Linked DNA regions of Luteibacter rhizovicinus DSM 16549. Each later gene encodes a partner of the first gene's protein in a complex. Links are inferred from orthologs where the notes say so. Each region holds a gene or a part of one and is shown on either strand. Other genes may lie near its edges. The genes, in order: eno and rne.

Region 1 (14,913 bases):
CAGCGCGAGTTCGTGCCGGTGCTGGCGCGCGCGGCGGTCGCGGTGGGCGTCTCCGGCCTGTTCGCCGAGACCCATCCGGACCCGTCCAAGGCCCTGAGCGACGGCCCGAACGCCTGGCCGCTCGACCAGATGGAAGAGCTGCTCGAGACCCTCATGGAGCTCGATGGCGCCGTGAAGCGTCGCGGATTCAAGAACCACGCTTGATCGTTCCTCCGGAACGGTATGATTGACGGTATAGCGGGACCGCAAAGGTCCCGGGGAGACGGGCTGGATGGTCGAGGACAACGGGATCCATGTCGCGGGCGAACCGCGCCAGCGTGCGGCGCGCCTGCCGCAGTCGGGTCACGGCATCGCCTCGTTCGTCATCGCCCTGGTTTCCGGGCTCGTCGTCCTTGCCGGTATCGGCTTTGCCGCGCTGATGGTCGCCTCGGGCGATCCCGAACAGCACATGGAAGTGTTCGGACTTGTCGGCCTCGTTCTCTGCGTCTTTCTCCTCCTTGCCCTCGTCGGCCTCGTACTGGGCATCGTTGCCCTGCGCAGGCAGGACCGCCGCCGCACGTTCGGCGCGATCGGGCTGGGACTCAACGCTTTCATCCTGATCGGTACCGTGGGGCTCGCGTTCCTCGGTACTTTCTTTCGTCATTCCAACTCGTAACGGGAAGCGCATGACCACCGATATCACCAAGATCCACGCCCGCGAAATCCTCGATTCCCGCGGCAACCCGACCCTCGAAGCCGAGATCACCCTGGCCGACGGTTCCTTCGGCCGTGCGGCCGTGCCGAGCGGCGCCTCCACCGGCACGCGCGAAGCCGTCGAGCTGCGCGACGGCGACAAGAAGCGCTACGACGGCAAGGGCGTGACCAAGGCCGTCGGCAACGTCAACACCACGATCGCCAAGGCGCTCGCCGGTTTCGACGCCGCCGACCAGAAGGGCCTCGATGCGAAGCTCATCGCCCTGGATGGCACCGACAACAAGGGCAACCTGGGCGCCAATGCGCTGCTCGGCGTTTCCATGGCGGCGGCTCACGCTGTCGCCGCGTCGAAGAAGCAGGCCCTGTGGCAGTACTTGATGGTCGACGGCGGCGGCACGCTGCCGGTGCCGATGATGAACATCATCAACGGCGGCGCCCATGCCGATAACAACGTCGACGTGCAGGAGTTCATGGTGCTGCCGGTCGGCGCGCCGAGCTTCGCCGAAGCGCTGCGCTACGGCGCCGAGATCTTCCATGCGCTGAAGTCGGTGCTGAAGGGGCGTGGCCTCAATACCTCGGTGGGCGACGAAGGCGGCTTCGCGCCGAACCTCAAGTCCAACGTCGAAGCACTCGACACGATTCTCGAAGCCGTGAACAAGACCGGGTACAAGGTCGGTAGCGACATCCTGCTCGGCCTCGACGTGGCCAGCTCGGAATTCTTCAAGGATGGCAAGTACGACCTCGAAGGCGAAGGCAAGATCTTCACGCCCGAGCAGTGGGTCGACACGCTGGCGTCCTGGTCGAAGCAGTACCCGATCGTCACCATCGAAGACGGCATGGCCGAAGGCGACTGGGCTGGCTGGGCGCACCTGACCAAGGCCATCGGCGAAGGCATCCAGCTGGTCGGCGACGATCTCTTCGTCACCAATCCGAAGATCTTCCAGGAAGGCATCGACAAGAAGATCGCCAACGCCATCCTGATCAAGGTCAACCAGATCGGCACGCTGTCCGAGACGCTCGAAGCGATCGCCATGGCACACCGCGCGAAGTACGCGGCGATCGTGTCGCACCGTTCCGGCGAGACCGAAGACACCACGATTTCGGACATCGCCGTGGCGACCACGGCGACCCAGATCAAGACCGGTTCGCTGTGCCGCACCGATCGCGTGGCCAAGTACAACCAGCTGCTGCGTATCGAGGAAGCCCTCGGCGCGAAGGCGCGCTATGCCGGCCGGGATGCGTTCCCGAGCCTGTCCAAGCTGCCCGGCTGAGTCGTGCCTTGAGCAACGCGGCACTCCTGCGCTGGATCGGCCTGATCCTCGTCATCGTCCTCATCGCGCTGCAGCTGAAGCTGTGGGTCGGCGGTGGGGGCATGGCCGAGGTCGATTCACTGCGCGCGTCGGTGCAGAAACAGACCGAGGAAAACGCCGCGTTGCTCAAACGTAACCAGGCGCTTGCCGCGGACGTGGAAGATCTCAAGCACGGCGAGCAGGCTACCGAAGCGCGTGCGCGCCAGGAGCTGGGCCTGATCAAGCCGAACGAGACCTTCTACCAGATCGTCGAGCCAGGGGCGGCGACCAGTGCGCCGCCGCCTCCGCCGCCCGTCGGTCCCGGCACCCAGTGATGGATGCCCTGTGGTGTGTGGTTCCGGCTGCCGGTCGAGGCGTCCGGGCGGGTGGCGATCGGCCGAAGCAGTATCAGTCGCTGGCCGGACGTCCTTTGCTCGATCACACGCTTGAACGCCTGGCGGCGCATCCGCGCATCGCCGGGCTGGTCGTCGTCATCGCGGCGGACGATCCCCATTTTTCTGCCGTCGAGTCGATCGGCGGCAAACCCCTCATCGCGACCATCGGCGGCGGTGAGCGCAGCGACTCCGTGCTGGCGGGCGTACTCGCCTTGCCGGCCGCCGTGGCGCCGGATCATTTCGTCCTGGTCCACGATGCCGCGCGGCCCTGCGTGCGCGCCGACGACATCACCCGCCTGATCGACCTGGCGGGTGTGGGTGAAGGCGGTCTGCTCGGCGCGCCCCTGCGGGACACCCTCAAGCGGGCGGATGCGGACTGTCACAGCACCGCCACCGAACCGCGCGAAGGTCGGTGGCGCGCCTTTACGCCGCAGATGTTCCGCCGGGGCGCGCTGGCGCGTGCACTCGCCCTTGCCGCCGCGGACGGTATCGTCGTCAGCGACGAGGCCATGGCGATGGAGCGCACGGGCGTCATGCCGCTGCTGGTGGAAGGTTCGGAAGACAACATCAAGGTGACCACGCCGGCGGATTTCGCGCTGGCGGAGTTCCTGCTCGGGAGAACACGTTAATGCGTATCGGACAGGGATTCGATGTCCACGCCTTCGGTGAAGGCGATCATGTGATGCTCGGCGGTGTGCGCGTGGCGCACGGGCAGGGCGTGCTTGCGCATTCGGACGGCGACGTCGTGCTGCATGCGCTGTGCGATGCGTTGCTCGGCGCGCTGGCGCTGGGTGATATCGGCAAGCATTTTCCGCCATCCGACGATAAGTGGCGCGGCGCGGACAGTCGCAGCTTCGTGCGTGCCGTGGCGGGTATGCTCGCCGAGCGCGGCTATGCCCTCGGCAATGCCGACATCACCGTGATCTGCGAAGCGCCGAAGGTCGGTCCGCATGCGCAGGCGATGCGCGAGGTGATCGCCGCCGATCTCGGTGTCGACATCGATCGCATCAGCATCAAGGCGACTACCACGGAAACCCTCGGGTTCACCGGTCGCCGCGAGGGCATTGCCGCCCTGGCGACGGTGCTGGTCGAGCGGTCATGAGCGAGAGCGAGTCACGCGCCGCCACGCCGCGTCTGCACGACCGGCTGGAGGCGATTACCGATCTCCTGCGCCGTCGGGAAGGCTTGCTTGCCTTTGCCGGCGCGGCGCCGGATCGCGATGACTCGCCCCTCGATGCAGCCGACGCGGAGTTGCAGGCCCTGCTTGACGGACTCCATCCGGCCGATCTCGCCGATGTGTTCGAATCCTTGCCGCTCGAAGACCGGCTTGCAGTCTGGCAGCGGATCCGCAGCGATCGCGACGGCGACATCCTGCTCGAAGTCTCCGACTCGGTACGCGAATCGCTCATCGCGGACATGGACGATCGCGAGATTCTCGCTGCCGTCGAACCGCTGGACGCGGACGAGCTCGCCGACCTCGTCGACGACCTGCCGACCGAAGTGCTGCCCGAACTCATGGCCAGCCTCGATGCGCAGGATCGTGAGCGCGTGCAGGCCGCCATGTCCTACGAGGACGACCAGGTCGGCGCGCTGATGGACTTCGACATGGTCACCATCCGCGAGGACATCAGCCTCGAAGTGGTGCTTCGTTATCTTCGCCGCTTCGACGAGCTGCCTGCGCAGACCGACAAGCTCTTCGTGGTCAACGCCGACAGCGTGCTGACCGGGGTGTTGCCCCTGCATTGGTTGCTGGTGAACTCGCCGGACAAGATGGTCCGCGAGATCATGGCGCCGGACGTGAACACGTTCCGCCCGGAAGACGATGCCTATGACGTGGCGCAGGCTTTCGAACGCTACGACCTGGTGACCGCGCCGGTCGTCGACGCCGGGATGCGCCTGATCGGCCGCATCGCCGTCGATGCGATGCTGGACTTCATTCGCGAAGAGAGCGAAACCGAGGCGCTGTCGCGCGGTGGCCTGCGCGAAGAGGAAGATATCTTCGCCTCCGTCTGGAAGTCCGTGCGCAATCGCTGGGCGTGGCTGGCGATCAACCTCGTCACCGCCTTCGTGGCATCGCGCGTGATCGGCCTGTTCGAGCATTCCATCGAGAAACTGGTGGCGCTTGCCGCCTTGATGCCCATCGTCGCCGGCATCGGTGGCAATTCGGGTAACCAGACCATCACCATGATCGTTCGCGCCATGGCGCTGGAGCAGGTGGGTACCTCGCAGGTACGCAGGCTGTGGCGCAAGGAACTGGGTGTTTCCCTGTTCAACGGCGTGGTCTGGGGCGGTGCCATCGGCATCGCCGCGTGGCTGCTCTACGGCAATCCTGCGCTTGGCCTGGTCATGACGGCCGCCATGACACTGAATCTCCTGCTCGCCGCCTTCATGGGCGTCGGCATTCCCATGCTGATGGTCAAGCTCGGTCGCGATCCCGCGCTGGGCTCCAGCGTGCTCATCACCGCCGTCACCGATAGCGGCGGTTTCTTCATTTTCCTGGGGCTGGCGACGATTTTCCTGCTCTAGAAGGCCGCGAACCATGACAGACAACGAACTCCCTTTCGCCTTCGGCGCCCCGCCGCTGCGCGGCCGCCTGCGCTCCGCGCCCGAGGATTTCTTCGTCGAGGAAATCCTCGGCTATGAAGCCGATGGCGCCGGCGAGCATGCGTTTCTCCTGGTGGAAAAGCGCGGCACGAACACCGATTGGGCAGCACGTGAACTCGCCAAGTTCGCCGGTATCCAGCCGATGAATGTCGGCTACGCCGGCATGAAGGACCGCCACGCGGTGACCCGCCAGGTGTTCACCGTGCACCTTCCAGGCAAGGCCGATCCGGACTGGTCGGCGCTCGTATCCGACGAGATCAAGGTGATTTCCGCCGCCCGCCATTCGCGCAAGATCAAGCGCGGGGCACTGCGTGGAAACCGCTTCGTGCTGGTGCTGCGGGAGATCGAAGGCGATCGTGCCGCCGCTGACGAACGCCTCGCCGCGATCGCGAAGCGTGGCGTGCCGAATTATTTCGGCGAGCAGCGATTCGGTCTCGGTGGCGGCAACGTGGCGCAGGCGAAGCAGATGTTCGGCGGTCGCCGCGTCGACCGCGACAAGCGCTCCATCCTGCTTTCGGCGGCACGTTCGCACATCTTCAACGGCGTGCTCGCTGAGCGTGTCGGGGCAGGGCAGTGGGATACGCCGATGGATGGCGAGATCTGGTCGTTGGAAGGCTCGCGCTCGTGGTTCGGACCCGAGGCGTTCAGCGACGTGTTGGCCGAGCGTCTCGCTCGCTTCGATATTCATCCGTCGGGTCCGTTGTGGGGCGATGGCGAGCCGCCGTCCACCGATGCGGTCGGCGAGCTGGAGCGTGCCGTTGCCGCCCGTGACGAAGATCTTGCGAAAGGTCTGGCGGGCGCGCGCATGGACCAGGAGCGCCGGGCGCTGCGCATGCTGCCGCGCGATCTGGCCTGGCGCTGGCTGGATGATGGCGCGCTCGAAGTCTCGTTCGGCCTCCCGGCCGGGGCGTATGCGACGACCGTGCTACGCGAAGTCGCCGCCACCCTGTAATGCTCTAGGTCCCACAGAATGCTCGCCGATGAATCGGCTCCTACAGGTAGCTATTAGCCTTTCAGCAGGACGACGACGGCCCCGGTGCCGCCTTGCATCGGGCGGGCCGAGGCGAAGGCAACGACATCGTCCCGTCGACGCAGCAGCCGGTCGGTCAGACCCTTCAACACCGGCCCGGCCGCCTTGGAGCGCAAGCCCTTGCCGTGGATGATCCGCACGCAGCGAATCCCATCGTGGCGGCACTCGGCGAGGAACTCGGCAATCGTCATCTGCGCCGCGGCGGCGTTCATCTGGTGGAGGTCGACGTCCGCCTGGATGCTGAACTGACCGCGCTTGAGCTGTTTCAGCAGCTTGGGCGGGTAGCCGTCACGCAGGTAGGACAGCTCCTCACCTACTTCGAGATCGGCCGGGTCGTAGTCGAACAGGAGTGACTCGGCCGGCACGGCCGCCTCGTCGGCATCGCGCATGTGCGGATACGGCTCGGGGCGAGGGCGCTCGGGTAGCGACTCGACCGGCGCCATCGGCCGCACGTCGCCAATCGCCTCGCGGAAGAGGCGGCTGTCATCGTCGTGAAGGGGAGGCGTGCGGCGCTTCATTGCCCTCATCCTAGCTGCGTTTCGTGAATCCCGCTGCCCGCTCCGGTAGACTTGGACCGGTCGGGCGGCCTTGTCGATATAGGGCCGCCACACCCGATTTTCGATCTGGATCAGCATGCAAGTTCTGGTTAGCAACGACGACGGCGTAGAGGCTCCGGGCATCCGGATTCTCGCCGGGCGTCTGGCCGAGTTCGGCACGGTGACCGTGGTCGCCCCCGACCGCGATCGCTCCGGCGCGAGCAACTCGCTTACCCTCGACGCCCCCATCCGTGCCCATCGCATGGAGAACGGGTTCTATCGCGTGTCGGGCACGCCGACGGACTGCGTCCATCTCGCCCTGGCGGGCATGCTCGAGCATGAGACCGACATCGTTGTGTCGGGCATCAACAATGTCGCCAACCTCGGTGACGACGTCATCTATTCGGGCACCGTCTCGGCCGCCATGGAAGGGCGCTTCCTCGGCCTTCCCGCGATCGCCGTTTCCCTGGTGACGAAAGAGGGCTCCGGCCGTCACTTCGATGCGGCCGCCAGCGCGGTGCTCATGATCATGCGTCGGTTGATCGTGGATCCGCTGCCGGCGGACACCATCCTCAACGTCAACGTGCCTGACCTTCCCTGGGAAGAGATTCGCGGCTTCGAGGTCACCCGGCTCGGCAAGCGTCATCGCGCCGCGCCGGCCATCCGGACGGAAGATCCGCGCGGTCGCACCATGTGGTGGATCGGTCCGCCGGGCGAAATCGACGATGCCGGCCCGGGCACCGATTTCAATGCCGTCAGCCGCGGCTTTGTCTCGGTCACGCCGATCCACACCGATCTCACCCGTTTCCAGGCCCTGGAGAAAGTCAGTAGCTGGATGCTTCCGCTTTCGTCGGCGATGGGTAACGAGGAGGCAGCCTGAGGTGGTGAACCTGCATGCCCTGCCTGCTTCGGCCCTGCGCGGCGAAGGAATGACCTCGCAACGTGCGCGCGACCGCCTGGTCGCCAAACTGGTCGAGGAAGGCATTCGCGACGAGCGCGTGCTCGAAGTCATCCGGCAGCTGCCGCGACATCACTTCATCGATCAGGCGCTGCATTCGCGCGCCTATGAGAATACGGCGCTCCCCATCGGCCACGGACAGACCATTTCCCAGCCCTGGATCGTCGCCCGCATGACCGAGGCGCTGATCGAGCATGGCGTGCCCGAGCGTGTGCTCGAAATCGGCACGGGGTCGGGTTACCAGGCCGCGGTGCTCGCCGGCATCGTGACCACGGTCTACACGGTCGAACGGATCGAAGAGCTGCTGCGCCAGGCGCGTCGCCGGTTCCGTCAGCTGGGCATCGAGAACCTCCGTTCGCGGCACGACGACGGCAAGCTGGGTTGGGAGTCGGATGCGCCTTTCGACGCCATCATCCTCACCGCCGCCGGCGACCGCGTTCCGCTGAAACTGCTTGACCAGCTCAAGCCGGGCGGCGTGCTCGTGGCGCCGGTCGGTAGCCCGAGCCAGCAGGTGCTCCTGCGTCTGCGCAAGGGCGAGAACGGCGAGGTCTTACGGGAAGAACTGGGTGCGGTGAGTTTCGTGCCCTTACTCGGCGGCATCGGTTGATGCGCCTCCACGACAGGGAAAACCGCTGAATGCGGATGTTTGCTTCGCTTTACGAACGCGCCATCGTCTGGGCGCGTCATCGTCACGCGGTCCGCTATCTCGCGGGCCTGTCCTTCGTCGAAGCCTTCATCTTCCCGATCATGCCGGAAGTGATGCTCGCGCCGATGATGCTGGCCGAGCCGCGCAAGGCCTTCCGCTACGCGAACTGGAGCCTGCTGTTTTCGCTGGCGGGTTCGCTGGTCGGCTACATGCTCGGCCACTACGCCTACGAGGCCCTGAAGCCGCTTCTCGAGTCGATGCACCTGCTCGCGCCGATCGAGAAGGGCGTGGCAAGTCTGCGCGAGGACATGGCCGCGCATGCGCTGGCCCTCTACATCGCCCTGGCCATGGCTGCGCTGCAGCCCGTGGTGCCGATGAAGTTCGTGACCTGGGCTTCCGGCATCATCGGGGTGCCCCTGCTGCCGTTCCTGCTTTGCATGCTGATCGGGCGTGGCAAGCGGGTCTGGCTGCTGGCCTTGCTCGTACGCCTGTTCGGCGAGCGCGCTGAACGGATCCTGCGTAAACACATAGAGTGGATAGGTTGGGCTGCTATCGTTGCAGTCGTCCTTCTGGCCGTGTGGTGGTTCCTGCTGCGATGAGTGCCCGTGAAAGGAAATCCGCGATGCTCATGATCCGTCCGCTCGCGCTGGTAGGCGTGCTGTCGGCTGCCGTGGTCGTGGCGGGCTGCGATGTCACGCGCAGCTCTGTCATCGTCACGCGGAGCCCGGGTAGCTACACGCCGAGCCACGACGCGACGCCGCCTCCGGCGCCGCCTGGTGGCAGTTACCGGGTCATGAAGGGCGATACCCTCTACAGCATCGCCTTCCGCAACAAGGTGGATTTCCGCGATCTCGCCAGCTGGAACGGCATTGCCTCGCCGTACACCATCTGGCCGGGCCAGGACCTGCGGCTCGCCCCGCCGGGTCATGACAGCAAGTCGGCGCCCGCGCACGCCGCGCCGGTCGTCGTGGCCGCTACGCCCCCGCCCGCGGGTACGCCGCCCGCCGGTAATGCGCCGCATGGCACACCGCCGCCGGCCCAGCCTGCGCAACCCGCTTTCCAGAGCGTGACGGATGCCGATGTCGCGCCGCCCGCTGTCCCGGCCCCCGCGACCACGACAAACACACCGGTCGTCGTCGCCGGCAAGCCGGCGGAGTCGGTCGTTCCTGTTGCCGTGCCAGTGCCCCCGAGTGCGCCTAACGCCCCCGCCGCGGCGCCCGCCCCCGTGGAGAATCCGCCGGCAGCGACGCCTATCGTGACCAGTGGCGCATCGCGTAGCGCCGGCGGCATCGCCTGGCGTTGGCCGGCCGACGGCACGATGCTGAAGAAGTTCTCTTCCGCCGACGCCATTCCCGGCATCGAAATCGGTGGCAAGGCCGGTGACCCGGTGCGCTCGGCCGCCGATGGCGTGGTGGTGTACAGCGGCAACGGCCTGGTCGGCTACGGCGAGCTGGTCATCATCAAGCACAGCGACAGCTTCCTCTCCGCCTACGGTCACAATCGCAAGCGACTGGTCAAGGAAGGCGAGAAAGTGAAGGCAGGGCAGGCCGTGGCCGAAATGGGCTCGAGCGGCGCGACCCGCGACGAACTCCAGTTCCAGATCCGCCGCGACGGCAACCCCGTCGACCCGCTGCAATATCTGCCAGCAAAATAGGTACATGCATGAGCCGCTTCAGCGGCGAATGCATAGGTAAATGTAGGAGCCGATTCATCGGCGAATAGTAAATACACGCGCTGCACAGCAGCGCTTCCTCCCAGGTTGCTGGCCTCAGCCCCTCACGAGGCCTCCCCATCGAAGCAAGAGCTCGCCGATGAATCGGCTCCTACAGGAGCAGGGGCCCCCACCGCCTAGGCCTGGCGCTTGTTCCGCACCTCAAACGCCTGCAGGTGCGCGAACGCCACCTCCAGCATCGGCGCTTTGACGCCAGCGTCCCGCGCCCGGCGCAGCATGTCACCCACGATGTGGTCGGCTTCGATGCGCTGTCCCGATTCCAGGTCGCGCAGCATGGACGCCGTCAGTGGTGAGCCTTCCTGCGTCAGTGTTTTCCAGGCAAAGGCGCGGGCGTTGTCCGGTACGGCATGACCGGCCGCGCGCGCCACCGCCAGGCACTCCTCGTACATCTGCTCGGTGAGCTGGCGGCCATCGTTCGTGGCGACGATGTCGCCGACGCTGGCGCGGAACAGGCAGGTCGCCCCGGCGAGGGTGGCCAGAAAAGAGAATTTAGCCCACAGGTCGCGCTCGATATCGGTCGAGTGCGTGTGGTCGACGTTCGCCTTGGTGAAGGCTTCGGCGATGGCGATGCAGCGGCCGTCGTGTCCGGTGCCGTCCCGTTCGCCGAAGGTCACCGATGCCCCGCTGCCGAAGTGCAGGATCTCTCCTGCAGGGCCCTTCGCAGCGCTGATCACGCACATGCCGCCGATGATCCGGTCAGCGCCAAAGCGTTTGTCGAGCACGGGGTAGTGGGCCAGCCCGTTGAGGATCGGCAGGATCGCCGTCGTCTCCCCGATGGCCGGGTCGATCGCCTCGATGGCCGAGTGCAGGTCGTAGGCCTTGCAGGAGAGCAGGACGAGATCGAACGTGCCCGCCGCGGCGACCGTGTCGGCGGTGACGTGTTTCACCGTCAGGGTAGCGTCGCCGAACGGGCTCTTGATGACCAGGCCCTTCGCATCCAGCGCCGCTGCCCGATCCGGTCGCACCAGGAAGGTCACATCCGCGCCTTCCTGACTCAGGCGGCCGCCGAAGTAACCGCCGGTGCCGCCGGCACCGAGAACGAGGATGCGCATGGAAAGGTTATCCCTGGGGCAGGATGAAGGCCGCCAGGACCCTGCGGCCCTCGCCGGCCAGGAGACTGTAGGTGCGCGCGGCCGAGCCGTTGGTCATCGCCTCGACGCCGATGCCCTGGCGCAGGAAGCCAGCCATGACCTCGGCGGGGGGAAAGACCTGGCGCTCCCCGGTCCCGATGATCACCAACTCGGGCTTGAGCTCTGCGATCAGGGCGACGTCGGACAGCGTGAGCTGTTTGGCGTCCGTCACCGGCCAGTCCTCGACGACCTTTTCAGGGGTCAGCAGGAGGCTCTTGTGAAAGTCGCGATCGACGATGGTGACCGTGTTCGCGCCCACCCGGCGCACGAAGAGGTACTCGCCAGGGTGCTCGAACGAGAGGTCCATGGCGGGTTACCGGGGTAGGGCGAGCTTCGGATCCTGCTCGTTCCGGCGGAACAGGACGACGATATGGCCGATTTCCTGGACCTTTTCGGAGCCGGTCTGGCTGGTCAGGAAGTCGATCTGGGCCTGGCGCTCGTCCTTGTCGCCTCCGGAGAGCTTGACCTTGACCAGCTCATGGATATCCAGGGCCTGGGCGAGTTCCTTGGCCACGGCCTCGGTGGCACCCTTGTTGCCCAGCAGGACGACCGGCTTGAGATCGTGGGCCATGCTGCGGAGATAGCGGGACTGTGTAGGGGAAAGCGACATTGCGTTCAGGTTCGATGTGCGGCTGACAGGCGTCAAAGGGTATCATGCAAGGCCCGCTCCTTAATAAGCTCCGGTCTAAAGCCATGGCACGCAGTAAGACCAGCTCCCAGTGGCTGAAAGAGCACTTCGATGATCCCTACGTCAAAAGGGCTCAGGCGGAAGGGGCGCGCTCGCGCGCCATCTACAAGCTCGAGGAGCTGATCGAGCGCGATCGCCTTATCAAGCCGGGCATGACGATCGTCGACCTGGGCGCCGCGCCAGGCGGCTGGTCCCAGCTGGCCCGGCGCCGTCTGGGCGACACCGGCAAGGTGATCGCCATGGACATCCTGCCCATGGCCAGCCTGGCCGGTGTGGAATTCATGCAGGGCGATTTCCGCGAAGAAACCGTTCTCCGTGAGCTGGAAGCCATGCTCGGCGGCCAGAAGGTCGATCTTGTCCTCTCGGACATGGCCCCCAATATGTCTGGTGTGGCACTGGCCGATCAGATCCGTGCGATGGACCTTTGTGACCTGGCTCGCCAGTTCAGTCTCGACTGGCTCAAGCCAGGCGGGTCGTTCCTGGTAAAACTGTTCCAGGGCGTAGGGTTCGACGACTACCTTAAGAACTTGCGTGCTGACTTCAGTCGCGTGACGATGCGTAAACCGAAAGCCTCCCGCGCACGTTCGGCGGAGGTGTATGCACTGGCGACCGGCCTCAAGTCGGCGTCCCGGTAACCTGGCGAGAACACCGCATGAATGAGATGGCAAAAAATCTGTTGCTCTGGCTGGTCATCGCGGTGGTCCTCCTTACCGTGTTCCAGACTTTCAATCCCCACAGCGGCTCGTCGCAGGACATGTCGTATACGACGTTCGCCCAGAACGTCGATAACGGTAACGTGGCCAGCGGCACGATCACCTCCACGGCGCCGCCGACGATCACCGGCAAGCTGAAGGATGGCGGTGCCTATCGCACGGTCGTACCGGTGGTTGGCATGTCCAGCAGCGACCTGGTCAAGCAGATGCGCGACAAGGGCGTCGAGCTGCGCCAGGAGCCCGCCGACAATGGCTTCTCCCTGCTCGGACTGCTGTTCAACTGGCTGCCGATCATCATCTTCGTCGCCGTGCTGATCTGGTTCATGCGCCAGATGCAGGCCGGTTCCGGTGGCCGTGGCGCCATGAGCTTCGGTCGCTCGCGCGCCAAGCTGCAGGGCGAAGACCAGGTCAAGGTCAACTTCACCGATGTCGCCGGTTGTGACGAGGCGAAGGAAGAAGTCGGCGAGCTCGTCGAGTTCCTTCGCGATCCGGGCAAGTTCCAGAAGCTCGGCGGCAAGATTCCCCGCGGCGTGCTGATGGTGGGTCCGCCGGGTACCGGTAAGACCCTGCTCGCCAAGGCGATCGCCGGCGAAGCCAAGGTGCCGTTCTTCTCGATCTCCGGTTCGGACTTCGTCGAAATGTTCGTCGGCGTCGGCGCCAGCCGCGTGCGCGACATGTTCGAGCAGGCCAAGAAGCACGCTCCCTGCATCATCTTCATCGACGAGATCGACGCCGTCGGCCGCCATCGTGGCGCCGGCATGGGCGGCGGTCACGACGAGCGCGAGCAGACGCTCAACCAGCTGCTGGTCGAAATGGACGGCTTCGAAGGCACCGAGGGCATCATCGTCATCGCCGCCACGAACCGCCCCGACGTGCTCGATCCGGCCCTGCTGCGTCCGGGTCGCTTCGATCGCCAGGTCGTCGTCGGCCTGCCGGACGTCAAGGGCCGCGACCAGATCCTCAAGGTGCACATGCGCAAGGTGCCGACCGCGGCCGACGTCGACCCGATGGTCATCGCGCGTGGTACCCCGGGCTTCTCGGGTGCGGATCTCGCCAACCTCGTCAACGAGGCGGCGCTGTTCGCGGCGCGTGAGAACGCTCGCGAAGTGCGCATGAGCCATCTGGATCGTGCACGCGACAAGATCCTCATGGGCTCGGAGCGTCGCTCCATGGCCATGAACGACGAAGAGAAAAAGCTCACCGCGTATCACGAGGCGGGCCACGCGATCATCGGTCGCCTGGTGCCCGAGCACGATCCGGTCTACAAGGTCACGATCATCCCGCGCGGTCGCGCGCTGGGCGTCACCATGTATCTGCCGGAAGGCGATCGTTACAGCATGAACAAGGTGGCGATCGAATCGCAGCTCTGCTCGCTGTATGGCGGCCGCGTCGCCGAGGAACTCATCTTCGGCCACGACAAGGTCACCACCGGGGCGTCGAACGATATCGAGCGTGCGACCAAGATGGCGCGCAACATGGCGACCAAGTGGGGCCTGTCCGATGAACTCGGTCCGGTCACCTATGGCGAGGAAGAGGACGAGGTCTTCATCGGTCGCTCCGTCACGCAGCACAAGAGCGTCTCCAACGAGACCGCACGCAAGATCGACGAAGTGGTGCGCACCATCCTTGATCGCGCTTACGCGCGCAGCAAGGAGCTGTTGACCACGAACATCGACAAGCTGCACATCATGGCCGAGACGTTGCTGCAGTACGAAACGATCGACGCACGCCAGATCGACGACATCATGAATGGTCGCGAGCCTGCTCCGCCGATCGACTGGACCAAGCCTGGTTCGCCGCCTCCGCCGCCCCCGCGTGGGGACGCTGGCTCGGCACCGGATAAGGTCGGCAAGCCCGCTACGCAGCTGTGAGAAGAGAAGGGCGGCCACAAGGCCGCCCTTCTTCGTTAGGCAGGGTAGAAGTGTGGGAGCCGATTCATCGGCGAGTGAGTCATGTGGGAGCCGATTCATCGGCGAAAGGGGTCCTCGCGAAAACCTCCCTTCGCAAGTCCAGACGCCTGATTACCCCACTTGTTACCAATTCGAGAAAAAAACTTTCAGAAAAGTGTTGACGCCCACGCTCGATATCTGAATAATTCCGCTTCTCGACACGGCGCCAACGCTTCACAGCGGCAGGCAACGAGTCAAAGGTTTAAAGTGTGCGCCCGTAGCTCAGTTGGATAGAGTACCAGGCTACGAACTTGGTGGTCGGGAGTTCGAATCTCTCCGGGCGCACCATCTTTAAAAGCGGTTGAAAGTGTGGTGTGTTCATACGGATTGACGGGCTTGGGCTTGACCCGTAACATTTGAAGGCTTCACCAAGTCGTTATCGGTGGATACTTTAAGATTCGGGGTATAGCTCAGTCTGGTAGAGCGCCAGCTTTGGGAGCTGGATGTCGGGGGTTCGAATCCCTCTGCCCCGACCAGTTGGCGTTCTACGTACAGTGCCTGCGCCTGTAGCTCAACCGGATAGAGCATCGGCCTTCTAAGCCGACGGTTG
Region 2 (16,156 bases), 3.2 Mb from region 1 along the record:
TGGGCCGAGCCGATCCTCGACGAAGGTCGTCGCCTGGCGGCGTCCTACGCGAACTACCTGATCGTCAACGGCGCGGTACTCGTGCCGGCGTATGGCGATGAGAAGGACGCGGAAGCGGCGCGGATCATCGGCCTGGCCCACCCGGGCCGCGAAGTCGTCCAGGTGCCGTGCCGCCCGTTGATCTGGCAGAACGGCAGCCTGCATTGCATCACGATGCAGTTGCCCGCCGCGATCGCCCAGTAACCCTGAGGAAGAAAAACGATGACCCGCAAGACCCTCAAGGTCGCCCTGCTCCAGGAAACCGACCGCGGCAGCCGCGACGGCAACCTGGATGCCATCGAAGCCGGCCTGCGCGAAGCGGCCAAGGCCGGCGTGGAACTGGTGTTGCTGCAGGAACTGCACAACGGCCCATACTTCTGCCAGCGCGAGAGCGTGGACGTGTTCGACCTCGCCGAGACCATTCCCGGCCCGGGTACCGAGCGCATCGGCAAGCTCGCCGAGGAGCTCAAGCTCGTCGTCATCGCCTCGATCTTCGAGAAGCGCGCCACAGGCCTGTATCACAACACCGCCGTGGTCTTCGATCGCTCGCGCGAGATCGCCGGCAAGTACCGCAAGATGCACATCCCCGACGATCCGGCGTTTTACGAGAAGTTCTACTTCACGCCGGGCGACCTCGGTTTCGATCCGATCCAGACCTCGGTCGGCAAACTCGGCGTGCTCGTCTGCTGGGACCAGTGGTATCCGGAAGCCGCGCGCCTGATGGCGCTGGCCGGCGCCGATATCCTGTTCTACCCCACCGCGATCGGCTGGGATCCGAACGACGACGATGCCGAGAAGGCACGCCAGCGCGAAGCCTGGATCACCGTGCAGCGCGGCCACGCGGTCGCCAACGGCCTGCCCCTGCTCTCGTGCAACCGCACGGGCTACGAGGCGGACCCTTCCAACGTGGGCAGCGGTATCCAGTTCTGGGGTTCGAGCTTCGTGGCGGGCCCGCAGGGCGAGTTCATCGCCCAGGCCGGCACGGATGGCCGCGAACTGCTTATCTGCGATGTCGACATGGAGCGTAGCGAGCATGTCCGTCGCATCTGGCCGTTCCTGCGCGACCGCCGCATCGACGCCTACGGCGACCTGACCAAGCGTTTCCGCGACTGATCCCCCTCTTAAGGACTCCGAGCGCATGATCCCTGCCGAGCACGACGAAACGCTCCCCGCCGCCCTGGAAGGCCAGCCCATCGAGCGCATGAGGCGCGACGGCGTGGACTACGTCATCCTCGGCACGGCTCACGTCTCCCGAGCGAGCGTGCACGCGGTGGAAGCCCTGCTCGAGACCGAGCACTTCGATGCGGTCGCGGTCGAGCTATGCGCCAGTCGAGCGCATGGCATCCGCGATCCCGAGGCCTTCAAGCAGCTCGACCTGTTCCAGGTGATCCGCCAGGGTAAGGCCGGCATGGTCGCCGCGAGCCTGGTGCTCGGCTCCTTCCAGAAACGTCTCGCAGCGCAGTACGGCATCGAACCCGGTGCCGAGATGAAAGCCGCGATGGACGGCGCCGACGCGCGCAACCTTCCCGTGTGGCTGGTCGACCGCGAAGTCGGCACAACGCTCAAGCGCGCCTGGCGCAGCGTCGGCTTCGTCCAGCGCTTCGGCCTGCTGGCCGGCATGCTCGGCAGCGTGTTCGAACGCGAGGAAATCGCCGAAGCCGATATCGAGAAGCTGAAGGAATCCGACCTGCTCGAGAGCGCCTTCAGCGAATTCGCGACCAACTCGGCGCCGCTGTATCACGCGCTGATCGCCGAGCGCGACACGTTCATGGCCGCGCGCCTGCGCGAGAACGGCATGCGCATGGACCCGGAAGCGCCGACGCGCAAGGTTCTCGTCGTCATCGGCGCCGGCCACCTCAAGGGCATGAGCGAGCAACTGGCCCACCAGCATGGTGACGCGCAGGGCCTGGCGGACGACCTCGCCGTCACGCCGCCCGCGTCGGCCTGGCCGAAGATCCTCGCCGTCGGCCTGGTCCTGGCGATCTTCGTCGCCATCGGTTTCGCCTTCTATCGCAGTCCCAGCCTTGGCGCGGACGCGGTGAAGAGCTGGATCCTGCTGACCGGTGGCCTGTCGGCGCTGGGCGCCCTGATCGCCGGCGGTCATCCGCTGTCGATCGTTGCCGCCTTCGTCGCCGGACCGCTGAAGCCATTCCGTCCCGGCATCCCCTCCGGCGCCTTCAGCGCCATGGCCGAGGCGTGGATCCGCAAGCCGCGCGTGGTCGACTTCGAGCACCTTCGCGACGACATCACCCACTGGACGGGCTGGTGGAAGAACCGCGTGGCGCGGACCCTGCTCAACTTCTTCCTGGTCTGCATGGGCACGATCGCCGGCGAATACATTGCGGGCTTCCACATTATTCGCAGCCTGCTCTGAGTCCCCTGCTACCCTGAGTTGTCGGTCGTCGCGACACGCCTCTATACTTCGACGGCTTTTCAACCCCGGCCCCGCCCGGCACCCAGGGAACTCTTAATGAAGCGTCTGCAACTGGTTGGTCTGATCGCTGTAGCACTGTGCGCCGCATCCGCTGCGCACGCCGAAGGGGACAAGGCCAAGGGACGGACGCTGGTCTATACCTGCAACGGCTGCCACGGCGTGCCGGGCTATGCCAACGCTTACCCCGAGTACCACGTGCCGCATATCGCCGGCCAGAACGAGCAGTACATCGTCAACGCCCTCAAGGCTTACAAGAGCGGCGAGCGCACCCACCCGACGATGGGTATCCAGGCGCAGAGCCTGTCCGATGAGGAAATCGCGGACGTTGCCGCCTACCTCTCCAGTCTCGCCAAGTAAGCCGCCGAGGACGAATGATGATCCGTGGTTTTTCCCTGCTCGCCGTGGGCGCGCTGCTCGCGCTGACCGCCACCCAGACCTTCGCCGCCGGTGATCCCGTGCGCGGCAAGACCAAGATCGCCACCTGCGTGGCCTGCCACGGCCAGGACGGTAACGCCGTCGACCCGCAGTACCCGCGACTGGCCGGCCAGTACGCCGACTACCTCGCGATGGCCCTGCACGAATACAAGGACGGCCGCCGCGGCAACCCGATCATGAAGGGCTTCGCCGCCACGCTGTCCGACCAGGACATCGACGATGTCTCGGCGTATTTCGCCACCATGCCGACCAAGTTGGATGGGCTCGAGCATCACATCCAGGGCAGCGACTGAGCACAACCAGGACGTGGTGGGAGCCGGCAAGCACCCATCGCCGATGAATCGGCTCCCACACAAAAAAGCCCGCTTACGCGGGCTTTTTTGTTGCTTCAGCCAGCGGCCTTGGCGAAATACGGCTTCTCGCCCGTCTCGTGGTCGGTGACGTCGCGCACCTCGGTGATCTCCGGAATGCGCTCGCGCAGGGTCTTCTCCACGCCGTTCTTCAACGTGACGTCGACCATGCCGCAACCGTGGCAGCCGCCGCCGAAGCGGAGCACCACGATATTGCCGGCAGCGACTTCCACCAGCGAGATGCGCCCGCCGTGCGAGGCGATCTGCGGTGCGATCTCGGACTCCAGCACGAACTGGACGCGCTCGATCAGGCCTGCGCCCTCGCCCGGTGCCTCACCCTTGATCCGCGGCGCACGGATATTGAGCTGGCTACCGGTTTCCGTGGTCTCGTAGTCGATGCTGGCGGGGTCCAGCCAGCGTGCGCTCTCGCCGTCCACGTACAGGTTGAAGCCCGTGCACTCGATGGTCCACTCGTCGCCGGTGAGCTCCGAGGTCGAGCAGAACTCCAGCTCGCACTGGGCGGACGGCGTGCCCGCATGGACCACGCGCACGCGAATGCCGAGGTCGTCGTCGCCCTGCTGCGAGAGCAGGCGCTGGAAATGCGCCTGGGCGCGCTCCGAGATGTCGATCATGAAAGGCTCCGAGGGGAGGTCCGGCGTGGGGAGCGCCGGATATAGCACCATTCTAGTACTGTTTAGTGGACGCCGCCTTTTGACAATTCAACCGCGACGGCCGACGCTTCGCGCTTTCAACGTACGGAAACCTCCCATGACCCTTCCCCCCCTCGCCAGCCAGCACTGCACGCCCCGCAAGGGCGCCGAGCATGCGCTCGATCGGGCGGCCATCGACGGTCATCTCGCCGCCCTTCCCGGCTGGAAGGTCACGGCGGACGGCAAGGCCATCGTCAAGGACTTCCCGTTCAAGGATTTCCACCACACGCTGGGCTTCATCAATGCGGTCGGCTTCATGGCCAACCAGGAAGACCACCATCCGGATCTCGAAGCCGGTTACGGCCATTGCCAGGTGCTCTGGTCCACCCATGACGTGGGCGGCCTGTCGCTGAACGACATGATCTGCGCCGCGCGCGTCGAGGCCCTGCTCGATCGCTGAGGTGCGAACGCTGCCGCCCCGCTGGACCGCCGTCGTGGCGGTGCTGCTGGCACTCGGCTCGCTTTTCGCCCTGCCCTGGTTCGCGGCGACCCTCGTCCGCGCGACGATCGAGCGCGACAGCGCCCAGGATCGCGCTGCCTATGCCGCTGGATCGTCGCCCTGGCACTGGCATCTCCGCGACAGCGACGATGTCGTGGCGGGACGCGCCTTCGGCGGTGGGCGGCTGAAGCCGCTGCCGAATGGCCTGCAGGTCACGGCGACCGACGGCTCACCGCTGCAGGTCGGCTTCCCGCTGAACCGCCAGGCCGACCTGCGCGCCCTGACCACCCTTCGCCTCGATGCCTCGGCCTCGGCCAGGGGTCACTATGGCATCGACCTACGCCAGACCCTGCAAGCGCCGATCGTCCATGCGGACCTGGGCGAGTTTGGGCCGGGTCCGCTGGTGCGTGCCCTCCGACTGGACCGCATGAAGTGGGCCGACGCGGCCGGCCATGCCGCGATCCTGCCTGCCCGGGCAGCCATGCTCCGGCTCACGGCCACGCTTCCCGCCGGCCAGACGCTCACGCTTCACGACGCGTCGCTGGTACCCGCACCGGCGTGGGCGCCACCGGACGCCACGGCCTTGCCAGACGGGCTGACCGCCGAAGGCCTGCTCGACTGGCGCGATGCCCGACGGGCGACCGCACCGACGGCGAGCTTTGGCGATGCCCGGGTATCGCCGCCCGCGCCCGCGTGGCAACCGTGGGCGGCACCGCTTCTCTATGCTTTGCTGCTGATCATCGTCCCCGCGATGCGCAAGGCCATGAAGCCCGGCCAGGAGACCGCTGACTCGCCGGCCAGGGCGGGGCCGATCGAAGCCCTGCTCGTGATCGCGGGGCCGGTGTGGTTCATCGCCGGGCTGGGCCTGTCGAGTAAACCGGTCGCCTCAGGCATCGCCATGTTCGTGCTCGGCGTGGCTTACGCGGTCCTGCTGGGAATCCGACGCCAGCTTCCTCGCTGGCGCTGGTTCGGCGCATGGCGGACGGTGGGATGGCCCTTGCTCGCCCTGCCGGTGGCCATCGCCATCGTCGCCGTGGCCGGTCATGCGCCCGCGTGGCCGGCAGCCGGACGCGCCCTCCTCTATATAGGTTGGGCCTTCGTCCAGCAGTGGCTGATCCTGGCGGTCGTCGCCGCCTTGCTGGCGCGAGCGCTGCCACGACCGCTGGCCGTCTTGCTCGCTGCCCTCGCCTTCGCCCTGCTCCACACCCCGAACGGCCTGCTGATGCAGCTCTGTTTCGTGGCCGAGCTGGGCTGGGCCTGGTGGTACCTGCACCACCGGGCCCTCTTTCCGGTGGCCCTGGCCCATGCGCTCAGCGCCCTGCTCCTGCAGGCCTGTCTCGCCGGCGGCATCCTGCGCTCACTGGAAGTGAGCGCCCGGTTCCTCGGCTGAGACGGCTCGACCGGTAAGACGACTCAGCCGGCCAGTTTGTCGAGGAACGCCTTCAGTTCGTCGGGCAACGGCGAGGAAAAATCGTAGTTCCTGCCGTCCAGGTCGAAGCTCATCCGGGCCGCATGCAGGAACATCCGCTTCAGTCCCATGGCGCGGAAGCGCTTGTTCGCGGCCTCGTCGCCGTACTTCGGGTCACCGGCCAGCGGGTGGCCGGCGTATTGGGCATGCACGCGGATCTGGTGGGTCCGGCCGGTACCCAGGGTCGCCTGCATGAGGCGGGCGTTCGGGTACTGCTCCAGTTCCTTGAAGTAGGTGAGCGAGGGTTTACCGGCGTCGTCGACCCGGACCAGCCGCTCGCCACCGTGCATCACGGACTTGAGCAGGGGCGCGTTGACGTCGAACTTGGCCTTCCGCGGGGTGCCGGTCATCAGGCAGAGATACTGCTTGGTGACCGTGTTTTCGCGGATCAGGGCCTGAAGCCCGGTGAGGCCCGACCGCGACTTCGCCAGGACGAGCACGCCACTGGTATCGCGGTCGAGGCGATGGACCAGCTCGAGGTGCTCGTTGGGCCGGGCGGCGCGCAGCAGTTCGATGGCGCCATGGCTGACACCGCTGCCGCCGTGGGCCGCGATACCGACCGGCTTGTCGATCACCAGGAAGTGCTTGTCTTCGAAGATCACCGCGTCGGCGACCGACTTGACCATGCCGGAGGGGGCCACGCCCTCCTCACGCTCGGCCACACGGACCGGCGGGATCCGCAACATGTCGCCCAGGGCGAGGCGCGTTTCCGGCTTGGCCCGCTTGCCGTTGATACGAACCTGGCCCGTTCTCAGGATGCGGTAGACCAGGCTGCGCGGCACTCCCTTGAGCATGGTCATCAGGGCGTTGTCCACGCGCTGACCGTCCCGCTCGGGACCGATTTCGACGATGCGCACACCTTGGCCGCCGTCGAGGGAAGTTACCGTCTGCATTGATAAAACTCGAATTTGATAGGATACTCGGCGAGCGCCAGGCTCCGCTGAAGACTTATCTCTCGCGGGGTGCCTGTACCGTCACGTAAGGCGAGTGTCATGCCATTCCGTCCGAGGGGTCGGAAGGTGAGCACACCCCACATCGTAACGGTTCGGGTTGCGGTTGTCCGGCTAATCCGTAAGGACGCGGACCGGTTGCAAGGCGCTTATCACGAATCACGCCGGGTCCAGGTATCGGTCCCGGATCCCATGCCGCTTGAAGCCTCACCGCTGCGGCGCGATCCCCGGCAGGCCGCCCCAAAGGGCGCCACCGCGGCCCGCGGCCGCGCGGCAAGGTCGAGGAATTACAATGAAGCGTATGTTGATCAACGCGACTCAGCGCGAAGAGTTGCGCGTGGCCATCGTCGATGGCCAGAATCTTTACGATCTCGATATCGAAATCCCGTCCCGGGAACAGAAAAAAGCCAACATCTACAAGGGGCGCATCACCCGCGTCGAGCCGTCTCTCGAAGCCTGCTTCGTCGACTACGGCGCCGAGCGCCACGGCTTCCTTCCGCTGAAGGAAGTGGCCCGCGAATACTTCAACCCGAACGCGGAAGGCAAGTCCAACATCCGCGAGCTGTTGAAGGAAGGCCAGGAAATCATCGTCCAGGTCGAGAAGGAAGAGCGCGGCAACAAGGGTGCCGCCCTCACCACCTTCATCAGCCTCGCCGGTCGTTACATGGTGCTGATGCCCAACAACCCCCGTGCCGGTGGCGTCTCGCGCCGCATCGAGGGTGAAGACCGCCAGGCCCTGAAGGAAGCGATGGAGCACCTCTCGGTGCCCGACGACATGGGCCTGATCGTGCGTACCGCCGGCATGGGCCGCGACGCCGAGGAGCTCCAGTGGGACCTCGACTACCTCCTGCAGCTCTGGAAGTCGATCTCCGGCGCAGCCAACTCGCAGAAAGCCCCGTTCCTGATCTACCAGGAATCGAAGCTGTTCATCCGCGCCCTGCGCGACTACCTGCGCAACGACATCGGCGAAATCCTGATCGACGAGGAGCAGCTGTTCAGCGACGCTCGCGACTTCGTCCAGCAGGTCATGCCGAACAACCTGCGCAAGCTCAAGCTCTATCAGGATCCGACGCCGCTGTTCTCGCGGTACCAGATCGAAACCCAGATCGAGAGCATCTTCGAGCGCAACGTCCGCCTCCCCTCCGGCGGTTCGATCGTCATCGACCAGACCGAAGCCCTGACCGCCATCGACATCAACTCGTCGAAGGCGACCAAGGGCAGCGACATCGAAGAGACGGCGTTCAACACCAATCTCGAAGCCGCCAGTGAGATCGCCCGCCAGCTGCGCATCCGTGACGCCGGCGGCCTGATCGTCATCGACTTCATCGACATGGACAGCCCGCGCCACCAGCGCGAGGTCGAAGAGCGCCTCAAGGACGCCCTCAAGGCGGACCGCGCCCGTGTCCAGATCGGTCGTATCTCCCGCTTCGGCCTGCTCGAGATGTCGCGTCAGCGCCTGCGTCCGAGCCTCGGCGAAGCCACCCAGATCGTCTGCCCGCGTTGCGAAGGCCACGGCCACATCCGCAGCGTGGAATCGCTCGCCCTCTCCACCCTGCGTCTCATCGAAGAGCACGCGATGAAGGAAAACACCGGGCAGGTCCTGGTGCAGGCGCCGCCCGCGGTCGCCAACTTCATGCTCAACGAGAAGCGCGCCAGCGTCGTCGAGATCGAGCTGCGCCATAACGTGCACGTGGTCGTCGTCGCCGACGACAAGCTCGAGACCCCGCACCTGGAAATCACCCGTATCCGCGAGGCGGACATGGGCGAGCACAGCAAGCCGAGCTACGAGCGCACCACCCCGGTGGTCGCCGTCGCCCTGCCGAAGATGGGCCAGGCCCTGGGCAGCGGCGAGCAGCCGCTGGTGACCGGCGTGGTTCCGTCCACGCCGGCGCCCATCCGCGACGACGAAGACGAGACGCCGGCTGCACCGGTCGCCGCCGCCAAGGCACGTCCGGTCGCCGCCGCTCCGGCCGCGAAGGGCGGCTTCCTCTCGCGCCTCTTCGGTGGCCTGTTCGGTTCCTCCGCACCGGCAGCCCCGGCGGCCGAGCCGGCACCGGCCCGTCGCGACGAATCGCGCCAGGGCAGCGGTAGCCGCAACGAGCGCAATCCGCGCCGTGACGACCGCCGTGGCAACGAAGGGCGCAACAAGAACAACGAGCAGCGCCAGCAGGGTCAGCGCGGCGAGCGCGGTGAACGTGGCGAGCGTAAGGACAACGCGCAGCAGCAGCCGAAGGGCCAGCAGCAGGCCAAGGGCGGCAACAAGCAGGGCCGAGGTGAACCGCGCCAGGGCGAGCCGCGTCAGGGCGAAGAGAAGCAGCCGCGCCAGCCGAAGGAACAGCAGCAGGGCGGCCGCCAGGGCGGTCGTCAGGGCCAGGAGCCGCAGGGCCAGGCCGGCGAAGGCCAGGGCCGTCGCCAGCCACGCGGCGAGCGTCAGCCGCAGGGCGAGAAAGTCGAGAAGATCGAAAAGGCCACCACGCTGGTCGCCGGTGCTGCCCAGACGGCCGCACCGGGTGCCGTGCACGTCCCGGCCGAGCGGCCCAACGCTCCGCTGAAGGACGAGGAAGGCGTGTCGCCGGTCATCACCGACGAGGCCCTCACCCAGGTCGAGGGCTCGCTTGCCGCCGATGGCAGCGCACCGTCCACCGACACCAAGGACACCGAAGGTGGCCAGCGCCGTCGTCGTGGCCGTCGCGGCGGTCGCCGCCGTCGTCGCCAGGAAGACGGTACGCAGGCCGGTTCGATCGAAGGCGGCAACGCTGACGATCTCGATGACGAGGACGGCGACAGCGACGACGTCGCCGATACCGCGCCGGCTCGCACGACGCGTGACAGTGCCAGCGTGCCGCCGATGCTCGATACGGCAGCCGCTGCCGAGAACGCGTTCGCCGTGGGCGCCCCGCGCAACGAAGCTACCCAGCCCGCCGCTTTCGCCACGGACGACGAGTCGGTGCCGTCGGCACTGACCCTCGGCTCGCTGCCCAAGCTGCCGCCGATCCCGGGCACGTCCGCTCCGGTCACGTCGCACGCCCACCCTGTCGACCCGGCCACGCCGGCCGACTCGGCGCAGACACGTACCACCGAGCGCCGTCAGACCGAGTCCGATGCACCGCTGACGTCGAATCCGGTGTCGGTCGAGGCGCCGGTGCCCGCACCGGTCGCTGCGGCGCCAGTCGCCCCAGCACCGGTCGCCGTCGCCCCGGCGGTGGAAGAGCCGTCGATCGAGCTTGCGACGTCGGCCAAGCAGGCGTCCGTGCTCGACACGCCGGCTCGCGGCATGTTGCCGGATACGACCGCTGAGACTCCGGTCGTCGAAGCCGCTGTCGAAACACCGGCCCCGGTCGAAACGCCGAAGCCTGTCATCGCTCCTGCCACCCCGACGCCGACACCGACCGACGCAGAAATCGTCGTGGCCGCGCCCGAGCCGACGCCGATGACTCCGGAAGCTGCGGCTCCGAAAGCAGGTCATGCGTCGGAGCCGGTTGTGACACCGGTAGCGGCACCTGTGCAGGCACCGGTTTCGGTTTCGGCTCCGGTCGACGCACCGGCTCCGGCCCCGACCCCGGCTCCAGTTGCGGTGGCGGCTCCTGTCGCTACTCCGGTTGATGCACCGCTGCCGGTTGTCGCCCCGGACGCTGCTCCTGCCCCGGACGCTGCTCCTGCCCCGGTTGCCGCTCCGGCGCCCGCGCCGGTTGCTGCACCCGTTCCGGCACCTGCCCCCGTCGTGGCTCCGCCCGCACAGGGTGACCTCCTGACGCGTCCGCGTCAGGAACCGCCGCACGGTGACACGCCGCGCGACGAGCACTAAGCAAAAGGCAGGGAGGCTTCGGTCTCCCCAAAAAAACGCCGGGCAATGCCCGGCGTTTTTTTGTCACGAGTTACGAACTATCTCAACTACCAACCTGATGGTTGTGCGTGTCGAGCAACCCGTGCACGGTCATCAGGTGAGCGAGGCCCACGACGTGATCGACGTGCAGCTTTTCCATCAGGCGCTGCTTGTACGTGGACACCGTCTTGGGGCTCAGGTTCAGCCGCTCTCCGATGGAGGTAAGCGGCATCCCGCGAACCAGCATCATCGAGACTTCCATCTCACGGGTGGACAGGGTATCGAAGGGCGACTCCGAGCCGTCCAGCGTGGCGAGGGCGAGCTGCTGTGCCACCGACGGAGCGAGGTAGCGCCGACCTGAAGCTACCTGGCGTACGGCACTGAGAAGCTCGTCCGACGAGCAACCCTTGGTCAGGTACCCAAGCGCACCCGCATCGAGCAGCCGCTTCGGAAAGCGCGCGTCATCGACGATGGTGAGAATGACGATATTCGTGCGCAGCTTGGCGCGCACTACACGCTCGGTCAGTTCGACCCCGCTCATGCCCGGCATGTGGACGTCCACAAGCGCGATATCCGGCGCAAGCGTACGGATGAGCCGCAGGCCCTCTTCCGCCGTACCCGCTTCTCCCCTGACCCGGAAATCCGCTTGCTGCTGCAGGATCATCCGGAAACCGGTCCTGACCAGTTCATGGTCGTCGACCAATACAACGTTAATCATTTAGTGCCCTCCCTGGGCCGACTGTGCTTCGTTGCGCGCGGATCGATCGCGCGCGGCCTGCGGACGCATACAATGCCAGATGTGCAGGCGAGACAACCAGCGTGTACATATCATCAACCTCGGTCACGCCAGCCTGTAGCGGTAGACGCCGTGCTGCGTGAGGTGACATGACCTGATGTTCGTGTCATCGTCGCCCACGCCTGTTTGTAGGCGTACACGTAAGGACATGCTTTTCTCATGGAAGACACCACTTACCTCCTCGGTAAACTCGCCGCATTGGAATCGGCGCTCGACGCCGCATTCGCCACGCATCCCGACCCGTCCGCACTGATAGCCGCGCTGGCAGAAGCGATGTGTCGGTATACACCGGCATGCCGGCCGCAAGATGAGAGCTCATTCGCAGAAGGATGGATGGCCGTCGTGACACCTTTGTTGACCGACCAAGCCTGTTGCCAGGCGTCAGCCGTCTTTGCCGGCATCGCTGTCCCGGGTGACACGGTGATTTCCGCCCGGAAACGCAAGATTCACTGAGCGACGACCACCTCGTCCTCACGCAGCGGGCACGGTATCGTCAACGTCATCGCTGCAAGGTGGATGCTCCCCTATCGACCGGAGCACACCTCTTGGCTAATGAGAAAAATCGCCCGCCGCAACATCCCGGCCAGAACGATCCGCCGAGCGATCCACGCACGCCGACCCGTGAACCGGAGACGGACGCCTCAGGCGATCCGCTCGACGACACGGGTGAAGACAACCATAAGACAAAGGAGTAAGCGCATTATTCAATGCGCTTTAGATCCCTTCCCGCAGCGCGTGCCGCTGCACGTCGGCGCAGCAGGATGATCGCCGCGAGGATGAGAATCGTCGGACCCCAGCGCCCACCCGTCGCCATCGTAAGCAGCTTGCTGGCTGCCATGGCGCCGAGAGCGTTGGTGTGTTCGGTGGCCATGAGCCGTTTCCCCGGTTTTGCGACAGGTCAAGATTCGCCTTGCTGCCATGGGAAGATCGTGAAGCCGGGGGCTAGACGTCCTCACGCGCCGTCGAAGTCGACAAGGCGGGCGGCGACCGCCACTATGGGCGCCGTTATCACGTTGACGCCCCTCCTCCGATGCGCCGAACCCTAGCCGACTATGCGCCCTGGATTGCGATCGCCCTGGCTATCGCCGTGGCCGCCGCGTACTTCGCCCTCAATGCACCGAGCAGTCACGAAACCTACGACGACTGCCTCGCCCGGCTGGCTACTTCTGACGACACGGACGCAACCCGCGGGCTGAATCGTGCCGCGTGCGCGAACAAGCCGGGCGCCACGCCCGCGACGTCCGCCGCCACCCACCCGTAACGCTGGCCTTCGCGCCCGTTTCATGGCCGTGCACCGAGCATCGGTGCATGGGTTACTTCGCGTGGATCCTCTTCATCGGCGTGCTGCTGGTGGTCACCTCCATGGCCGCCGGCGTGATACGTCGCGGGCCAATCACATCGTTTGCGGTGTATCTCGCGGCGGGCGTCCTGGTCGGTCCCGCCGTCCTCGGCCTGGCGCGCTTGTCCTTCGATCACGACAACGCGGGCTGGCTTCGCGCGGTGACCGAGACCGGGCTGGTGGTCTCGCTTTTCATCACCGGGCTCAAGCTGCGCGTACCTTTCCGGCATGCCGCCTGGAAGACGGCAGCGCGACTCGCCGTGCCTGCCATGCTCCTGACCATCGGCGGGGTCACGGTGTTCACCCACCTGGCACTAGGTTGGTCCTGGCCGCTCGCGCTCGCCCTCGCCGCGATCCTGTCGCCCACCGATCCCGTGCTCGCCAACCTCGTCTCCGTGGACGACGCCCGCGACGACGATGCCCTCCGGGTGGCCCTTTCGGGCGAAGCCGGGCTCAACGATGGCACCGCCCTCCCCTTCCTTTTGCTCGCTCTTACCTTGATGACGACGCGGGAGGCAGGGACCGCTCTTTGGGCCCACTGGGTGGGTGTCGAACTGGTTTGGGGGTGGCTGGCTGGCATCGGGCTCGGCTTCGCCATCGGCTGGCTGATCGGTCATGCGGGCACGCACCTGCGCCACCTGACCCAGGACGTCGCGCCGAGCGATTTCCTCGCCCTGGGCATCATGGCGCTCGCATATGCGGGCGCCGAACTGCTGCACGCATCCGGGTTCCTCGCGGCTTTCGCGGCCGGCGTCGGCCTGCGCCGGGTCGAAATACACGTGGCCAGGAGGCACTCGGCAGACAGCGACGACGTCGCCCCGGAAGGCGTGTCCGAGCCTGCGGAATTGCTCGTCCGACCCAATGAACGCAGCACGGCCGGCAACGATCACCCGGTGCAGACCGTCGGCTGGGTGGTCTCGGATGCCCTCTCGTTCGGCGACACGATCGAACGCCTGATCGGCGCCCTGCTGGTGTTCGTCGTCGGTGTCGCCGTGCTCCCGGCTTTCAGCTGGGCTGGCGCCCTCGTCGCTCTCGTTCTCTTCCTGGGCATCCGGCCGGCATCCGTATGGCTGTCGACCATTCGCGACGGATTACCCTGGCAGCGCCGCCTGCTCCTTGGCTGGTTCGGTATCCGCGGGCTGGGCAGCCTGAACTATCTCGCCTATGCCTTGACCCACGGCCTGGCGGGCCGCGACGGTGACGACCTTGCGACGATCGCCCTGACCGTCGTGGCACTGAGCATCTTCATCCATGGCATGACCACCACCCCATTGATGGATTGGCGAGGAAGAGCTCTCGAGCGCCGGCGACAAAAAGCCGTCACTAGGTAGAACTACGGTAGCGAGCGACGGCGGATTCACGCGTACTCGTGCGTGTGGCCGCCGCGCGGCCAAGCGTCCTCTCCGGAGACTCCGCCCATGGGCAATTTCACTACTGCGTCCACCCGCCTGGCGCCGCATCGGCACCGGGCGATCCACACACCCCGTCGCGAACTGCGTACCACCTCACCCGACGACGGCGTGCAGCTGAATCGCCGGACGAACCTTCGCGGGGCGCTCATCGAACTGGACTGGCTCGGTGTGTGTTCGTATGAGAACCAGGCATCGTTTCTCGGCCTGGGAAAGCGCCTGGTCCTGACCGAGCTATTACGCGGCGCCGACATCAGCGCACCCGTCGCACGGGACATCGAATGGGCCATGCAGAAGCGCCGTGGCTGGATGGACGAAGATCATCGCAACGAAACGCTCGACGACTGACGATCCGTCGCGACGAGCCAGTAATCGCAAGATGTTTCGAGTATCGGACGCCGGCGCGCAACGGCAACATCACGGTGATTGAGCGAGGATCTCCCGGTTGATCCTCAACTCACCGGAAGCGCCACGATGGCTAACTCAAAGTCACCTTTCGATCGCCTCGCCAGTTGGGCAGCAAGCGCCTCCGGCACACCTTCGGCATCGATCGGCGCGGCGGTACTCGTCGCCGTGTGGGCGGCGTGCGGACCCTTCTTCCACTACAGCGAAACCTGGCAGCTGGTGATCAACACCGGCACCACCATCGTGACCTTCCTCATGGTCTTCCTGATTCAGAGTTCGCAGAATCGGGATTCGTGCGCCGTGCATTTGAAGCTCGACGAAATCATCAGCGCGATGAAGGGTGCGAAAGACGAACTGATGGATCTCGAAAGCCTCGACCAGGCTTCGCTGGACAAGATCCGCGACGAATACGTGCGCCGTGCCGAGCTCGCGCGCAGCGGTCATTCGGTCAAGGGCGAGGATGGCGTGCCGGCGGCTTGACCGTCGAATACACCCACGCGTCCGTCAGTTCGCCGGCAGCATCTGTCCGACCACCTTGCCCTTCGCGTCGAGCATTTGTAACGACGGCGAACCATCCGAGGCTACTTTCATCACGATGCGAGGATGACCCGCCGTGTCTGCCATCGTGAGGGCTACGCCGTCATCTTTGCCTCTATCGCCGCCGCGATTGAGGATCATGCGAGGCGTGGGTCGACCGCGCTCTTTAAAAAAGGCTTCCACCTTGGCGTCGCGCTGTGCATCCGACAGGCCCTTTACCGATTCGAGCACCTTCATCAGGTCCATGATCGAGTAATCGGGATAGTCAGTGAACTGCAGTGATGCCGTGCGTTGCTGGCCATGCTGCCTTGAGCCGAGCGCCATGGTCTGATCCTGCTCGTAGGCGTCGAAGGAAAGATGACCACTCGAGTCCTTGATACCGTCAGGCCCCATCTCTCCACCGAAACTCAGACCTCCGTTTTCCGTGCCTTCCGCATTGAGAAAAAGCAGACCGGCGTTCTTTCGCCCTGCCGGATGCGGAAACTCTTTTCCCTTGACGTAGATGCCTGGCGACGTGCCCGCACTACTCATCACCATGCGCAGCGTTCCGTCTGGCTCGCGCAGGTTGATGCGTTGCACGTCGAGTTGCTCGAGCGTCATGGCCCTGGGTGACAAGGCAAAACCGCTGGCCACCGTGACGACAAAGACCGCCGTCAGGACGCCCGAATAGATCATCAGAAAACGCTGCCCCGAAATGCTCATCGTTCCATTCCCTCCCGAATGAAGTGTGCCTCTTGCCTTGCGTTGGCAAGCCTGCACCCCGGTTCGGCGCTGTTTCAAGTGCCGGAGGGAGACGACGCGGCGAATGTGCCGAAGAGTCGTCGTTATGTCCCAAAGAAATGCCGACTTTCGCCGATAACAAGGGCCAAGGATTTCGCCATGGCCCAGAACATAGGCTACGTTCTGGGCGCGTGGGATGGCATCATGATCGCGCGCGTCCTGGCCAAAAAGGATACGACGTGCATGCCCGCTGGACTGTCGAATGTCGCACTGGCTCGAACGGTCCTCGGACACATCGATGC

The links.
Region 2: the proteins of eno (region 1) and rne are in contact, whole or in part, in a solved structure (PDB 2FYM), measured with the Escherichia coli proteins. The link is inferred for Luteibacter rhizovicinus DSM 16549 from one-to-one orthologs.

The regions. Positions count from the first base shown.
Region 1 is NZ_CP017480.1:15,970-30,882, reverse strand. Bases 1-2,814 are described here. They hold eno (phosphopyruvate hydratase), read left to right. Parts: upstream 1-665; coding sequence 666-1,964; downstream 1,965-2,814. Other genes in these bases: ispD (2-C-methyl-D-erythritol 4-phosphate cytidylyltransferase), read left to right, coding at 2,317-2,814; ftsB (cell division protein FtsB), read left to right, coding at 1,973-2,317; BJI69_RS00195 (hypothetical protein), read left to right, coding at 272-655; kdsA (3-deoxy-8-phosphooctulonate synthase), read left to right, coding at 1-204. Also shown: more of ispD, read left to right, coding at 2,815-3,006; ispF (2-C-methyl-D-erythritol 2,4-cyclodiphosphate synthase), read left to right, coding at 3,006-3,479; mgtE (magnesium transporter), read left to right, coding at 3,476-4,903; tRNA pseudouridine(13) synthase TruD, read left to right, coding at 4,917-5,933; BJI69_RS00160 (Smr/MutS family protein), read right to left, coding at 5,987-6,529; 5'/3'-nucleotidase SurE, read left to right, coding at 6,645-7,427; BJI69_RS00150 (protein-L-isoaspartate(D-aspartate) O-methyltransferase), read left to right, coding at 7,477-8,112; BJI69_RS00145 (YqaA family protein), read left to right, coding at 8,142-8,750; BJI69_RS00140 (peptidoglycan DD-metalloendopeptidase family protein), read left to right, coding at 8,945-9,805; panE (2-dehydropantoate 2-reductase), read right to left, coding at 10,000-10,935; BJI69_RS00130 (Mth938-like domain-containing protein), read right to left, coding at 10,943-11,320; ribosome assembly RNA-binding protein YhbY, read right to left, coding at 11,327-11,623; 23S rRNA (uridine(2552)-2'-O)-methyltransferase RlmE, read left to right, coding at 11,707-12,336; ATP-dependent zinc metalloprotease FtsH, read left to right, coding at 12,354-14,285. UniProt on the Escherichia coli protein: Catalyzes the reversible conversion of 2-phosphoglycerate (2-PG) into phosphoenolpyruvate (PEP). It is essential for the degradation of carbohydrates via glycolysis.
Region 2 is NZ_CP017480.1:3,173,177-3,189,332, reverse strand. What follows is about bases 6,774-10,830. They hold rne (ribonuclease E), read left to right. Parts: upstream 6,774-7,117; coding sequence 7,118-10,630; downstream 10,631-10,830. Other genes in these bases: BJI69_RS14610 (response regulator), read right to left, coding at 10,713-10,830. Also shown: BJI69_RS14660 (agmatine deiminase family protein), read left to right, coding at 1-243; BJI69_RS14655 (carbon-nitrogen hydrolase), read left to right, coding at 262-1,152; BJI69_RS14650 (TraB/GumN family protein), read left to right, coding at 1,178-2,413; BJI69_RS14645 (c-type cytochrome), read left to right, coding at 2,510-2,830; BJI69_RS14640 (c-type cytochrome), read left to right, coding at 2,848-3,201; BJI69_RS14635 (NfuA family Fe-S biogenesis protein), read right to left, coding at 3,297-3,890; BJI69_RS14630 (4a-hydroxytetrahydrobiopterin dehydratase), read left to right, coding at 4,027-4,368; BJI69_RS14625 (CPBP family glutamic-type intramembrane protease), read left to right, coding at 4,370-5,797; BJI69_RS14620 (RluA family pseudouridine synthase), read right to left, coding at 5,821-6,768; more of BJI69_RS14610, read right to left, coding at 10,831-11,366; BJI69_RS14605 (hypothetical protein), read left to right, coding at 11,604-11,897; BJI69_RS22545 (hypothetical protein), read right to left, coding at 12,145-12,315; BJI69_RS14600 (hypothetical protein), read left to right, coding at 12,475-12,705; BJI69_RS14595 (cation:proton antiporter), read left to right, coding at 12,753-14,114; BJI69_RS14590 (hypothetical protein), read left to right, coding at 14,202-14,540; BJI69_RS14585 (low affinity iron permease family protein), read left to right, coding at 14,667-15,077; and 2 more genes. UniProt on the Escherichia coli protein: Endoribonuclease that plays a central role in RNA processing and decay. Required for the maturation of 5S and 16S rRNAs and the majority of tRNAs. Also involved in the degradation of most mRNAs.